3 regions of the Arthrobacter sp. 05N428_2 genome follow, and region 1 is predicted to be linked to each of the others. Evidence: predicted binding sites of a transcription regulator. Region 1 holds the regulator's gene; each other region holds the start of a gene.
The links. The regulator HrcA, encoded in region 1, represses chaperone genes, less so after heat shock. The targets are predictions, from matches to a motif close to TTNGCACTCGNNNNNNNCGAGTGCNAA.
Positions count from the first base shown of each region.

Region 2: groL (chaperonin GroEL) is a predicted target of HrcA. The motif match lies at 2,057-2,083, and genes of this name have one in related genera.
Region 3: groES (co-chaperone GroES) is a predicted target of HrcA. The motif match lies at 1,645-1,671, and genes of this name have one in related genera.

Region 1 covers NZ_JBFTMR010000011.1:57,027-61,492, forward strand. Annotated here, with positions in the region: gene hemW (radical SAM family heme chaperone HemW) at 1-113, shown strand, start outside; gene AC1DGI_RS13225 (DUF4870 domain-containing protein) at 201-620, opposite strand; gene AC1DGI_RS13230 (DUF3097 domain-containing protein) at 744-1,598, opposite strand; gene hrcA (heat-inducible transcriptional repressor HrcA) at 1,860-2,873, shown strand; gene dnaJ (molecular chaperone DnaJ) at 2,953-4,080, shown strand; gene AC1DGI_RS13245 (16S rRNA (uracil(1498)-N(3))-methyltransferase) at 4,083-4,466, shown strand, end outside.
Region 2 covers NZ_JBFTMR010000012.1:5,712-10,177, reverse strand. Annotated here, with positions in the region: gene groL (chaperonin GroEL) at 237-1,874, opposite strand; gene AC1DGI_RS13650 (ABC transporter substrate-binding protein) at 2,169-3,383, opposite strand; gene AC1DGI_RS13645 (cold-shock protein) at 3,500-3,703, opposite strand; gene AC1DGI_RS13640 (LytR C-terminal domain-containing protein) at 3,805-4,443, opposite strand.
Region 3 covers NZ_JBFTMR010000004.1:386,601-391,066, forward strand. Annotated here, with positions in the region: gene groL (chaperonin GroEL) at 1-1,115, opposite strand, end outside; gene groES (co-chaperone GroES) at 1,195-1,488, opposite strand; gene AC1DGI_RS06610 (hypothetical protein) at 2,188-2,601, opposite strand; gene AC1DGI_RS06615 (THUMP-like domain-containing protein) at 2,658-3,884, shown strand; gene AC1DGI_RS06620 (shikimate 5-dehydrogenase) at 3,897-4,466, opposite strand, start outside.

The DNA.
Region 1 (4,466 bases):
TGATCGCGGACGGGCTCGTTGAGCCGGGGGCGGCCTTCCAGGGCCGCCTGGTGCTCACGCTCAAGGGCCGCCTGCTGGCCGACGCGGTGGTCCGCCGGATCCTGCCGGACTAGCGCCCTGGCGGGCAGGCTCCTGGTCCGGCTTACCTCTCGTCCGGCCCAGTTCCTGCCGGCAAAACTGTTTGTCCGGCTAGCGCCGGTCTACTTGATCCAGCGGAGGTTGAAGTCGTAGCGGTGCGGCTGGCCGCGGTTGACGTGGATGCCTGCGGCCACGGAGAAGCAGGCCAAGGCAATCCAGATGAGGGTGGCCAGTACCGCGAACAGGTTGCCCACCACCGGGACGAAGACCAACAGGTTGGCGACCACCGCGGCGATTGTGGGGGGCAGCGTAAAGTTCAGCGCTTCCTTCGACTCCTGCGCCGTGAACGGGCCGCGGTCCTTGAAGATCAGGTAGATCAAGAGCGACGGGATGCAGCCGAGGATGCCGCCAAAGTGCGCCAGGGTGGCCCACTGCCGGTCTTCCCGTGCCGTCAGCGGCAGGGCATTTGCGGGCACGCCATGGTACGGCGACTGGCCATGGCCGGCCTGATGGTCCGTGTGTTCGCGTGCGTTTTCTGCCACGTGTCGTCCTTTGGATTGCGGTGGAGCGTTGGTACCGGGAGAAGCCGCGGCCGCAACAACAATGCAACGGCCGCCGTACCCAGAATACTGGCATGGACCGCGAAGTGAAGCACGGAGAGCCGGTCAGGGCACCGTGAGGAAGTCGATGACCTCTTCGACCCGGCCCAGCAGGGAGGGCTCCAGGTCCGCATAGCTGCGGACGGCGCCGAGGAGTTTTTGCCAGCCCAGGCCAACGTCCTCCTTGGTGCTGTGCGGCCAGCCAAACGCCGTCAGGATGCCGGTCTTCCAATCAATGCCGCGGGGAATTTCCGGCCACCGTTCTATCCCCAGCACCGCCGGCCGGATGGCCTGCCAGACGTCCACGTAGGGGTGCCCGACGATCAGCACGTTGCCGGCGGCGCCGGGGGAGGCCATGACGGCGTCGGCGATGCGGGATTCCTTCGAGTTGGGGACGAGGTGGTCCACCAGCACGCCAAGACGGCGGCCCGGGCCGGGCCCGAAATCCTGCACAGCGGCCGTGAGGTCGTCGATGCCGTGCAGCGGCTCGACTACGATGCCCTCGACCCGGAGGTCGTCGCCCCAGACCTTTTCGACGAGTTCGGCGTCGTGCTTGCCTTCCACCCAGATCCGGCTGGCCTTGGCCACCTGGGCGCGCTGGCCGGCCACCCGGACGGATCCGGAGGCGGTGCGGGTGGCGACGGCGGCGCCGCCGGCAGGGAGCCGCGGCGCGGGCGGCATCAACCGGATCGGCTGGCCGTCCAGCAGGAAACCGAAACCCAGCCGGAAGGAGCGGGACTTGCCCCGCCGGTCCTCAAGGGCCACCACGTGCATGCCGCCGGACTTCTCCACCCGGGTTACGGCGCCCACCCAACCGGATTGAACGTCTTCCAGCACCATGCCGCGTTCCACCGGGATTTCGGGCAACTGGGCTTTGGCGGGCGCGGAGAGCTCTTGCGGGCCCCAATTTTGGTACGACATCGGCTACACACTGCTTTGCACTCGAAAAGTTTGAACTCGGAAAATAGCTTGCGAAATAGTTGGGCCGGGATCCCGTGATGTGTCCGGAAACACCGGTCCGACGGCAGGGCCCGCAGTGAATCCAATGCTAACAACGCGGGACTCATATTAGACTGGTTAGCACTTAGGCATGTCGAGTGCTAACCGTGGGTGTTGTCGGGCCGGTCCTTCCCGGCCGCCCGGCACCCGGTGAACCGGATAAGGGTCGATTGGAGGTGGGGCGTGAGCGAGCCACGGAAACTCGAAGTGCTGCGCGCCATCGTCGAGGACTATGTTCACTCCCGTGAACCCGTAGGATCCAAGGCGCTGGTGGAGCGGCACCATCTGGGCGTCTCCAGTGCCACGATCCGCAACGATATGGCGGCCCTGGAAGACGAGGGCCTGATCACGGCGCCGCATACCAGCGCCGGCCGGATCCCCACCGACAAGGGCTACCGCCTGTTCGTGGACCAGATTTCGGCCGTCAAACCGCTGTCCCCGGCGGAACGCCGCGCCATCCAGGCCCTGCTGGAGGGGTCCGATGACCTTGACGATGTGCTGGACCGGACCGTGCGGCTGCTGGCGCAGCTGACCAACCAGGTCGCCGTCGTGCAGTACCCACTCCTCAGCCGGGCGCGCGTTCGGCATATCGAGTTCGTCCTGCTGGCTCCGCGCAAGGTGCTGACCGTGCTGATCGTGGACAGTGGCAAGGTGGAGCAGAGGGTGATCGACGTTGGCCAGGATTTCGGCGACGAGGCCCTTGCGGAAATCCGCAGCTTGTTCTTGTCCAGGCTTTCCGGCACGCCCTTGAGCCTGCTGCCGCAGTCGCTGCAGGCCGTGGCGGACAGTTGCCCGCCGGTGCGCCGCACCGCCGCCCGGGCCTTGGCCCGGGGACTCGAGTCGCTGGCGGCGAGCAGCCGTGAGGAACGGATGGTCATGGCCGGGACCGCCAACCTGGCCCGCTCCAACGTGGATTTCCCGTTGAGCATCGGACCCGTGCTCGAGGCACTCGAGGAACAGGTGGTGATGCTCCGGCTGCTCAGCGACATGGCGCAGGACCCGCGCGGCGTCACCGTGAGCATCGGACGGGAAAACCCCTACGACGGACTTTCCGAAGCCTCCGTGGTCGCCACCGGCTACGGCCCGGATGCCACGGCCAAGGTCGGGGTACTCGGACCGACCCGGATGGACTATCCCACCACCATGGCCGCCGTCCGTGCGGTGGCCCGCTACCTTTCCAGGATCCTCGGGCCCTAAGGGTCCGGCCCGGGCGCGAACCCCACGCATCACACTTCTTGCCCATTACCGGCAGTACAACCAGGAAGAGATACACATTTTGAGCAGCCACTACGACGTTCTTGGAGTCTCCCGCGAAGCGACGGGGGAAGAGATCAAGAAGGCCTACCGCAAGCTGGCGCGAACCCTGCACCCGGATGTGAACCCCGGTGACGACGCGTCCGAACGCTTCAAGGCGGTGACGCACGCCTACGAGGTGCTGTCCGACCCGCAAAAACGCCGGATCTATGACACCACGGGCAACGAGAACGGCAACGACAACGGCTTCGGCGGCGGCTACGCCGGCCAGGGCTTCGCCTTCCAGGACATCTTCGAATCGTTCTTCGGCGGCGCCGGCGGCCAGGCCGGCCCGGCGTCCCGGGTCCGCCGCGGCCAGGACGCCCTGATCAGCGTCAGGATCGAACTCCGCGACGCCGTCTTCGGCGTCAACAAAAAGCTCGAAGTCGACACCGCCGTGACCTGCCCGACGTGTGAAGGCTCCTGCTGCCGGCCGGGCACCCACCCTGAACGCTGCGACATCTGCGGCGGCAGCGGCCAGGTCCAGCGCGCGGTGCGTTCCATCCTCGGCCAGGTCATGACCACCGCTCCGTGCGGCAGCTGCGAAGGCTTCGGCACCGTGATCAAGGATCCGTGCAATGAATGCGCCGGCCAGGGCCGCATCCGCAGCCGCCGCTCACTCACCGTGAAGGTCCCCGCAGGCGTCGCCACCGGCACCCGCATCCAGCTCTCCGGGCAGGGTGAAGCGGGACCGGCCGGCGGACCGTCCGGAGACCTGTACGTGGAGATCCGGGTCAACAATGATGCCACCTACGTCCGCGAGGGCGACGACCTGCATGCCAGCCTCAACATCCCGATGACCGCCGCGGCCCTGGGCACGGAGCTGACCCTCGAAACCTTCGACGGCGAACAGGAAATCGACGTCAAGGCCGGCACCCAGTCCGGCGAGGTCATCACGCTCCGCGGCCTCGGTGTGACGCACCTGCGCGGCTACGGCCGGGGCGACCTCAAGGTCCATCTGCAGGTGGACACCCCGGCAAAGCTCGACGCCGCCCAGGAGGACCTGCTGCGCCAGCTGGCCAAACTCCGCGGCGAGCAGTTCACCGAGGGCAAGCTGGCCGCCAGCGGCGGCGTCTTCGCCAAGCTGCGGGACCGGCTCGGTAACCTGTAGCGGTGAGTAACCCGGTCTTCTTCACCCCGGCAGGAAGCCTCGACCAGCAGGTTCCCGGCGCAATCTTCGTCCTCGAAGGTCCCGAAGCGCGCCACGCGGTGACCGTCAAGCGGCTGACCGTGGGGGAGCCGGTCGACCTCGCCGACGGTGCGGGCAAGCGCCTGACCGGCACCGTCACCGCCGTCGCGCCCCAGGAGCTGACCGTTCAGTGCAGCGGGGTCAGCTCGGAGCCCCGGCCCGATGTCCGGCTGGTGCTCGTGCAGGCACTCGCCAAGGGGGACCGCGACGAACTGGCCGCCGAAACCGTGACGGAACTGGGAATCGACGCCGTCGTCCCCTGGCAGGCGGAGCGGTCGATTGTGCGGTGGAAACCCGAACGCGCGGCG
Region 2 (4,466 bases), on a different contig from region 1:
TCCCGCACCACCGGCGGAACGCCGGTTTCGGGTCGGGGTGCGTCGGGCGAACCACGGCAACAACTGAGGGAGCGTAAGCCAAAATGCCGCCACAACTGAGGGGGCGTGCCGGGGTGGGGGGCTTAAACGCTTAAACGCCGACGGCGGCCCCCCAAAGGTGGGACCGCCGTCGTCGTACCGGGCGTGCCGACGTGGACCTTGTCGGCACAGATGGTGAGGGCCGGATGGCCGGGTGGCTAGAAACCGCCCATGCCGCCCATGCCGCCCATGTCGTCGCCGCCACCCATGGCCGGGGAGTTCTTCTCCGGCTTGTCGGCCACAACGGCCTCGGTGGTCAGGAACAGGCCGGCGATGGAAGCCGCGTTCTGCAGGGCAGAGCGGGTCACCTTGACCGGGTCGTTGATGCCGGCTGCCAGCAGGTCGACGTACTCGCCGGTGGCTGCGTTCAGGCCATGGCCTGCGGGCAGGCCGCGGACCTTGTCCACCACGACGCCGGGCTCGAGGCCGGCGTTGAAGGCGATCTGCTTCAGCGGGGCGTCGATGGCAACGCGGACGATGTTCGCACCGGTTGCTTCGTCACCTTCGAGCTGCAGGTTGGCGAACGCCTTGGCGCCGGCCTGGATCAGAGCCACGCCACCGCCGGCGACGATGCCCTCTTCGACAGCAGCCTTCGCGTTGCGGACGGCGTCCTCAATGCGGTGCTTGCGTTCCTTGAGCTCAACCTCGGTTGCGGCACCAGCCTTGATGACTGCAACGCCGCCGGCCAGCTTGGCCAGGCGCTCCTGCAGCTTCTCGCGGTCGTAGTCCGAATCGGAGTTCTCGATCTCGGCACGGATCTGGGACACGCGACCGGCGATCTGGTCGGCGTCGCCGGCACCCTCAACGATGGTGGTCTCGTCCTTGGTGACAACGACCTTGCGGGCCTTGCCGAGCAGCTCGAGGCCGGCGGTCTCAAGCTTGAGGCCGACTTCCTCGGAGATGACCTGGCCGCCGGTCAGGATGGCGATGTCGGCCAGCTGGGCCTTGCGGCGGTCGCCGAAGCCCGGAGCCTTGACGGCGACGGACTTGAAGGTGCCGCGGATCTTGTTGACGATCAAGGTGGCCAGGGCCTCGCCCTCGATGTCCTCGGCAATGATCAGCAGCGGCTTGGAGGACTGCATGACCTTTTCGAGGACAGCAACCAGTTCCTTGACGTTGGAGATCTTGGAGTTGACGATCAGGATGTACGGATCCTCAAGGACCGTTTCCTGGCGCTCGGCGTCGGTGACGAAGTAGGCCGAGATGTAGCCCTTGTCGAAGCGCATGCCCTCGGTGAGCTCCAGCTCGAGGCCGAAGGTGTTGGACTCCTCGACGGTGATGACGCCTTCCTTGCCGACCTTGTCCAGGGCTTCGGCAATCAGGGCGCCAATTTCGTTGTCCCCGGCGGAGATGGACGCGGTGGCGGCGATCTCTTCCTTGGTTTCGATTTCCTTGGCGGAAGCCAGGAGCTCGCGGGTGACCGCCTCGACGGCCTTTTCGATGCCGCGCTTGAGGGACAGCGGGTCAGCGCCGGCCGCGACGTTGCGCAGGCCTTCCTTGACCAAGGCCTGGGCGAGCACGGTGGCGGTGGTGGTTCCGTCGCCGGCGACGTCGTCCGTCTTCTTGGCAACTTCCTTGACCAGCTCGGCGCCGATCTTCTCGTAAGGGTCGTCCAGTTCGATCTCCTTGGCGATGGAAACACCATCGTTGGTGATCGTGGGGGCGCCCCACTTCTTTTCGAGGACGACGTTGCGTCCACGCGGGCCGAGGGTGACCTTGACGGCGTCGGCGAGGATGTTCAGGCCCCGCTCAAGACCGCGGCGTGCCTCTTCATCAAATGCAATGATCTTGGCCATAACGGCAGTAGTCCTTTCGGGACAGTCGTTAAGAATGAACCTTGGTTGTGGTGCCCGCGACGGACGATTCCTGTCCGGCAGCCTCTGTACGCCGCCGGACCGGGGATCTCACCCCAGCCAGGTGTTTCTTTCGCTCCCGGTCAATCGGCCGCCACACGCAACGGCCGAAACCGGGCGTCGTGTTAGCAGTCAATACGCGGGAGTGCTAACTCAATAATTAGCACTCCCCCGGGGAGAGTGCAAGCAGTGCCTGTCCCCGGAGCCGTCACTGGGCCCGCTCTTCGCTAGGAGCGATCAGGACCCCGCGCTGCGGGCCGTTTCGGTGCCGGTCATCTTGGCGGTGTTGTCCGCGCCGTAGCTGTAGACCATGTAGCCCGCGACGGTGACGTCACCATTGCTGTCGAAATTGATCGGTCCGGACTGACCTTCATAGTCGGGGCGCTTGCCGGCACGGAGTGCCGTCACACAGTCCTGGTACGTCGTGCAGGCCTGGGCCTCGCCGGAGGACCCGCCGGGAGCGGCTGTCGTTCCGCCGGAGACGGAGACCAGCTTCGCGGCGATGGACGCCCCCGCATCGTCGTCGGCCGCGGCGGCGGCGAGCGCGGCGAGGTTGACGGCGTCGTACGTCTCGGCCGCGAACGCCATGTCCTTCAGGCCGGGGTCGACGGCCACGAGTTCGGCCTGGAAGTGCGCGGACGGGAACATGCCGGGAAGAATCCCGCGGGCGCCGTCCAGGGCCGTGGAGCCGAGGCCCTGTCCGTACTGGTTGACTGCCCCGTCGCTCAGGACGAGCTTGCGCCCTGCCAGCCCCGCGTTGTTGAGCTCGGCGATGGCACCCTGGGCGCCGTCGCGGGCTACCAGGACGACGGCGTCCGGGGAGGCCGCCTTAGCGGCTGCTGCCGCCTGCTGGGCCTGGCCGGCCTTGAATTCAGCGTCGACGGAGGTACCGAGGCCGGCGGCCTTCGCGGCTTCGGAGACGGCTACCGAGACCTCCTTGCCGTAGCTGCCTTCCTCGTGCACGACGGCGATGGTCCTGGCACCGCCGTCCTTGGCGAGCTTGACGAGGACCGAAGCCTGCGCCACATCGGCGGCGACGGTCCGGAAGTAGTAGCCGCCGCTCTTGTATTTGCTGAGCCCCGGCGCCGTGTTGGCCGGGGAAATGATCGCGATCTTGGCGCGCGAGAGCACGTCAATGGCGTCCGGCGCCCGGCTGGAGTCGGTGGGGCCGATCACGACGTCGGCCTTGGCGGCCACCAGGTTCTTGGCCTGGGCGGCGGTGTCCGTGCCGATCGATTCCGGCAGCAGCTCCACGGGCTTGCCCTTGTGTCCGCCAGCAGCGTTGATTTCCTTGACCGCGAGCTTGGCCGCCGCCAGCTGGGATGCGTTGAGAAAGCCCTGTTTGCCGGTGCTGTCCAGGATCAGGCCGATCCGCAGGGTGCCGTCGCCGGCCGCGTCCACGGCGCCCACCCGGGCGTTCCCGGTGGGACCCGCGCAGGCGCCCAGGGCCATGGCGGCTGCAAGGCCGGCGGCTACGGCACAACTGAACCGGCGCGCGTTCGAGGGCCCGGATACCGACTTCGGGCCGCGGGCCCCAGTGGCCGCAGCGGCCCCGGTAAGGAGTGCCACTAGGCGGGCCGGACGCTTTCTGCCTGCGGGCCCTTTTCGCCCTCGCCCACTTCCAGCTCTACCCGCTGGCCCTCGGCCAGGGCCCGGTAGCCTTCGCCCGCAATCGCGGACCAGTGCACGAACACGTCGTCACCGGAACTGTCCACGGTGATGAAGCCGTAGCCCTTTTCAGCGTTGAACCACTTCACGGTCCCCAATGCCATGTTCTCCACACTTTCAGCTAGCTTCCTCGCGGCCCACCTCGCTGTGCGCCGCGGCCTGCGGAAGGACGTCCGCAGCCACTGTAACCAAACGCTCCAGCGTCCTACATGAAGCCGGGTCCCAGCACGACGACGAGCGGCATCTTGAAATCGGCGGAATCTACGAGCATGGAGATCCCGAGGAGCGAGCCCAGCGCCTGGGCGTTGGCCTTCTGGGCCGGGCCGTCGTAAAAGACCACGGAGGCTCGCTGGGGGGCGCCGGCCCAGTTGCCGACAGGCCCGAGGCCCCAGCCCGCAGAAGTGACGGTGGATCCGACACGGCCAGCCAGCCCCGCCGTCGTGGTTCCGTTGTAGACCGTCACGGGCTGTGTCTTGTCGACGACGGCAGCGGGCGGCACCGAGGGCGTCGCCGACGGGGGCGGCGTCGAGCCTGCGGGGGCGAGGCTGCCGGTCGGGTCAGCGCTAGCGGAGGGCGACGGGGTGGCCGCTGCGGTGGGAGGCGTCGTCGACGCGGCGGCGTTGTTACTGGCCTGGTCAGCCCTCATGGCAGAGCCGCCAGAGGGCCCGAAGCCCAGCTTCGGCAGCAGCAGGAAGGCAACCAGGCCGATCGCGAGGGCCGCAGTCCCGGCGGACAGAATGGGACCCAGCCGCCGGGAGCGGGGTGCGGAGACTGTCCGGTGGACACCCTGGCGCGCGGCGGTCTCCGGGACCCGATCGAATTCATCCCGAGCGTATTTGGTCATGGTAAAGCGACGTCCTTGCTGAT
Region 3 (4,466 bases), on a different contig from region 1:
CCGCCGGCCAGCTTGGCCAGGCGTTCCTGCAGCTTTTCCTTGTCCCAGTCGGAGTCGGTGCGGGTCAGCTCGGCGCGCAGCTGGGCAACCCGGGCCGCGACGTCCTCGGCCGAACCGGCGCCGTCGACGATGGTGGTGTTGTCCTTCGTCACGGTGATCCGGCGGGCGGTGCCGAGGACCTCCAGGCCCACGGTGTCCAGGCTGAGGCCCAGTTCCGCTGAGACAACCTGCGCGCCTGTGAGGGTCGCGATGTCCTGGAGCATGGCCTTGCGGCGGTCACCGAAGCCCGGGGCCTTGACGGCGACGACGTTCAGGGTGCCGCGGATGCGGTTGACGATCAGCGTGGAGAGAGCCTCGCCGTCGACGTCTTCAGCGATGATGAAGAGCGGCTTGGAGCTCTGCAGCGCCTTCTCCAGCAGCGGCAGGAATTCCTGGACCGAGGAGATCTTGCCCTGGTTGATCAGGATCAAGGCGTCCTCGAGGACTGCCTCCTGGCGTTCCGCGTCGGTGACGAAGTACGGGGACAGGTAGCCCTTGTCGAACTGCATGCCCTCGGTGAGGACCAGTTCGGTCTGCGTGGTGGAGGATTCCTCGATGGTGATCACACCATCCTTGCCGACCTTGCCGAATGCCTCGGCCAGGAGCTCGCCGATCTCGTCGCTCTGCGCCGAGATAGCGGCCACGTTGGCGACCTGGTCGCCTTCGACCGGGCGGGCATTTTCGAGCAGGCGGGCGGCGATGGCCTCAACCGAGACCTCGATGCCGCGCTTGATCTGGCCCGGGGCCGCGCCGGCCGCAACGTTGCGCAGGCCTTCCTTGACCAGGGCCTGGGCGAGCACGGTGGCGGTGGTGGTGCCGTCGCCGGCGACGTCGTTGGTCTTGGTGGCGACCTCCTTGGCAAGCTGCGCTCCAAGGTTTTCGTACGGGTCGTCCAGCTCGACTTCGCGGGCAATCGTGACACCGTCGTTGGTGATTGTGGGGGCGCCCCACTTCTTGTCCAGCACGACGTTGCGGCCGCGCGGGCCGAGCGTCACCTTGACCGTGTTGGCGAGCTTATCGATGCCGGCTTCGAGCGACCGGCGGGCAGCGTCGTTAAACGCGAGCTGCTTTGCCATGGTTTTGTCCTTTCAAGACAGAACCCCGCGCAGCCGTCCGTTCAAAGCGAAGGAGCGGCGGCGCGGGGGTCCAAGGGAGTTACTTTACGACGATCGCCAGAACGTCGCGGGCGGACAGTACGAGGTACTCAGTGCCGCCGGTTTTGACTTCGGTTCCGCCGTACTTGGAGTAGATGACGACGTCGCCAACGGCTACGTCAACGGGAACGCGGTTGCCGTCTTCGAAGCGGCCGGGGCCTACTGCAACAACTTCGCCTTCCTGCGGCTTCTCCTGTGCGGAGTCCGGGATAACCAGGCCGGAAGCCGTGGTCTGCTCGGCTTCGAGCGGGCGGACAACAATACGATCCTCAAGAGGCTTAATAGAGACCGACAAGGACCTCTCCTTTTCGTCAGCAAATTCGTGGACTTTAAAGCTGTGGTGCCGTGGCGTACAGACCGTCGTCGCGGTGCCGGCAGTAGCCAGGCCGGTAAAGCTTCAGGTGTTAGCACCCGCCTAGGGCGAGTGCTAATGACGACTCTATGTAAGTAGTTAGCACTCGGTCAAGGTGAGTGCCAGAAGTTCATCCCGGGGTGAACGCCCGTGAACGTCCGACGGCGGGACCGGACACGGCGCGGCGCGGCGCGGCCCGGCCCGGGACGGCGCGGCCCGGGACATGCTCATTCTGCGAGGCAGCCGGTGGACTCAGGTTTGTTACGTTCCGGTTGTGCGCAGCGGGCTGCCCGGGGCTCCGGACATGCTCATAAGGCAGCCTGCAGGACGGATATGCCCATCGGGCGGCTTGCAGGACGGACATGCCCATCGGGCGGCTTGGAACGAAGGACTTGTTGCCCAGGCGCGGAGCTTGTGCCCCAGTTTTGGAGTTGAGCGATGGGCATGCTCCTTGCCGGTCCGGCGCAATGGACGTGCCGTCCGGGAGCGATGGACCTGCCCATTGCTGGTGGCCAGAGATGGACATATACGCAATATGTCCAGTGCTGCCCGCGAAGGACGGGCATGTCCGGAGTGGGCGGACCGATTCAGTGCCACGTCACGCCGCACCACGCCGTACACCAGCAGGCACAGCGAAAGCGCCTACTGCCCGGCGAGGTCCTCGTAGTCCCAGTCCTGGCCGTCGTCGTCTTCGTCGATCTGGGGCGACTTATTCCGGTCGCGGTACAGCAGGAATCCCCCGGCCAGCGCGGCCACCGCTCCGAGGATCAGGAAGATGATGCCGCCCACCCGGGCTCCGGCGTAGGTATCACGGATGGCCCGCGCCTCGTCGGTGGCGTCTTTTACGTCCTTGCCGCCCACCGAATAGACGGTCGCGTTGAAGGAATCGAGGAAGAAGATGATGACGAGCAACGCCACGCAGACAACCGCGACCACTGTGCCCGCGATCAGCGCCGGTCGGGCGAAGCGGGTCAGTCCCCGGCGGACCGGAAAATCTTCGTCCGGCTGTTCCCGGGTCCCTGCCGCGCCGATGTCATCGGTGTCCCTGTCATCCATGCCGTCCAGCCTAACGGGCACGCAGGGCGTCCCGCGCCTGAACTACGCTTGATGGCATGGCTGAGACTACGCAGGACCAGATCGCCCCACTGCTCAATCCGGAGGGCTGGGAGCTGCTGGCGTCACTGGGGCCATACCGCGAGGAGGAGGCCTTCCGGCTCAATGCCTCGCTGCGCAAGGCCGGACATTCCGCCGAGCTGGTATCAGCGGTCCTCACACAATCCCGGCTGCGGACCAAGGCAGAGGCCAAGTTCGGCGAATTCGCCCGGCAGATGATCTTCACCCGGGCCGGCTTGGAACAGGCCACCCGGCTCAACGTCGCCGCGCGGCACGCGCAGCGGTTCGCCGCGGCGGGGATTGCGCACGTTGCGGATCTGGGCTGCGGGCTGGGGGCTGACGCGATGGCACTGGCCTCCCTTGACATCAAAGTCACGGCCGTGGAACTGGACGAAACGACGGCCGCCTGCGCCACCATGAACCTGATCCCGTTCCGGAACGCGGCGGTGGTTCATGCCGATGCCGCCGCCGTCCCGCTGGACGGGATCGACGGCATTTGGCTCGACCCGGCGCGCCGCACCACCTCCAGCTCCGGAACCAAACGCCTGTGGGATCCGGAAGACTTCTCCCCTCCGCTGTCCTTCGTGGAATCCCTGGCCGCCGCCGGTCGCGCCGTCGGCGTGAAGCTGGGCCCCGGCATCCCGCATTCCTCGGTGCCGGCCGGCTGCGAGGCGCAGTGGGTCTCGGTGGGCGGCGACGTCACCGAGGTGGCGCTCTGGTTCAACGCCGTCCGCCGGCCCGGAATCCGCCGCGCGGCGCTGATCCTGGGCCCGCAGGGCGCCGCGGAGCTCACCAGCGCGGAGGACTTCGACGCCGGACCGGCAGCCCCAGTGGGCCCGGCGGAAGGCTACCTCTACGAGCCCGACGGCGCCGTGATCCGCGCGGGCCTGGTCGCCGACGTAGCGCTCCAGCTGGGTGGGCATCTGCTGGACGAGCACATCGCCTACATCTGCGCGCCGGAGCTCCGCAATACTCCCTTTGCCCGGGCGTACAAGGTCCTCGAGGTCATGCCGTTCAACGTCAAGGCACTCAAGGCCTGGGTCAAGGACAACGGCATCGGCGTCCTGGACATCAAGAAGCGGGGCATCTCGGTCACGCCGGAGGAACTGCGCAAGCAGTTGCTCCCCGGCGGCAGGAGCGCCAGGAACGCGGCCAAAGACACGGCTACCCTGGTCCTCACCCGGATCGGCGAAGAACGGGTCGCCATCTCGGTGCAGCCGGTCTAGGACCGGGCGGCCCTATTGGGCCCGCATGAACTCCTCGGCTGCCCGGACCCGTTCGTCGGAGGGCCGGACGCCGGTGTACAGCACGAACTGCTCAAGGGCTTGGATGGTGGCGACCTCGGCGCCGGTGATCACTTGCTTGCCGGCCGCCCGGGCGGCCTGGATCAGTGGCGTCTCGGCGGGCAGAGCCACGACGTCGAAGACCACCTTCGCGGCCGCCACGGCTTCGTGCGGGAAGGCCAGCGTGTCGGCCTCCGGTCCGCCGGCCATGCCAATCGGCGTCACGTTGATCAGCATGTCGGCCGACCCCTCGCCGGCCTCCACCGCCGGAATCCCGGCGCACCACGCGAAACCGTAAAGCCCCGCGAGCGCCGGCCCGGCCTCCGCGTTGCGCGCGATGATGGTCACGTCCCGGAAGCCAGCGTCACGCAGCGCGGCCGCGGTGGCTTTCGCCATCCCCCCGGCGCCCAGCAGCCAGACCGAATAGTCCGTGGGGACGGCGTTGCGCTGGAGCAACTGCTCGATCGCCGTGTAGTCGGTGTTGTAGGCCGTGAGCGTGCCGCCGTCGTTGACGATGGTGTTGAC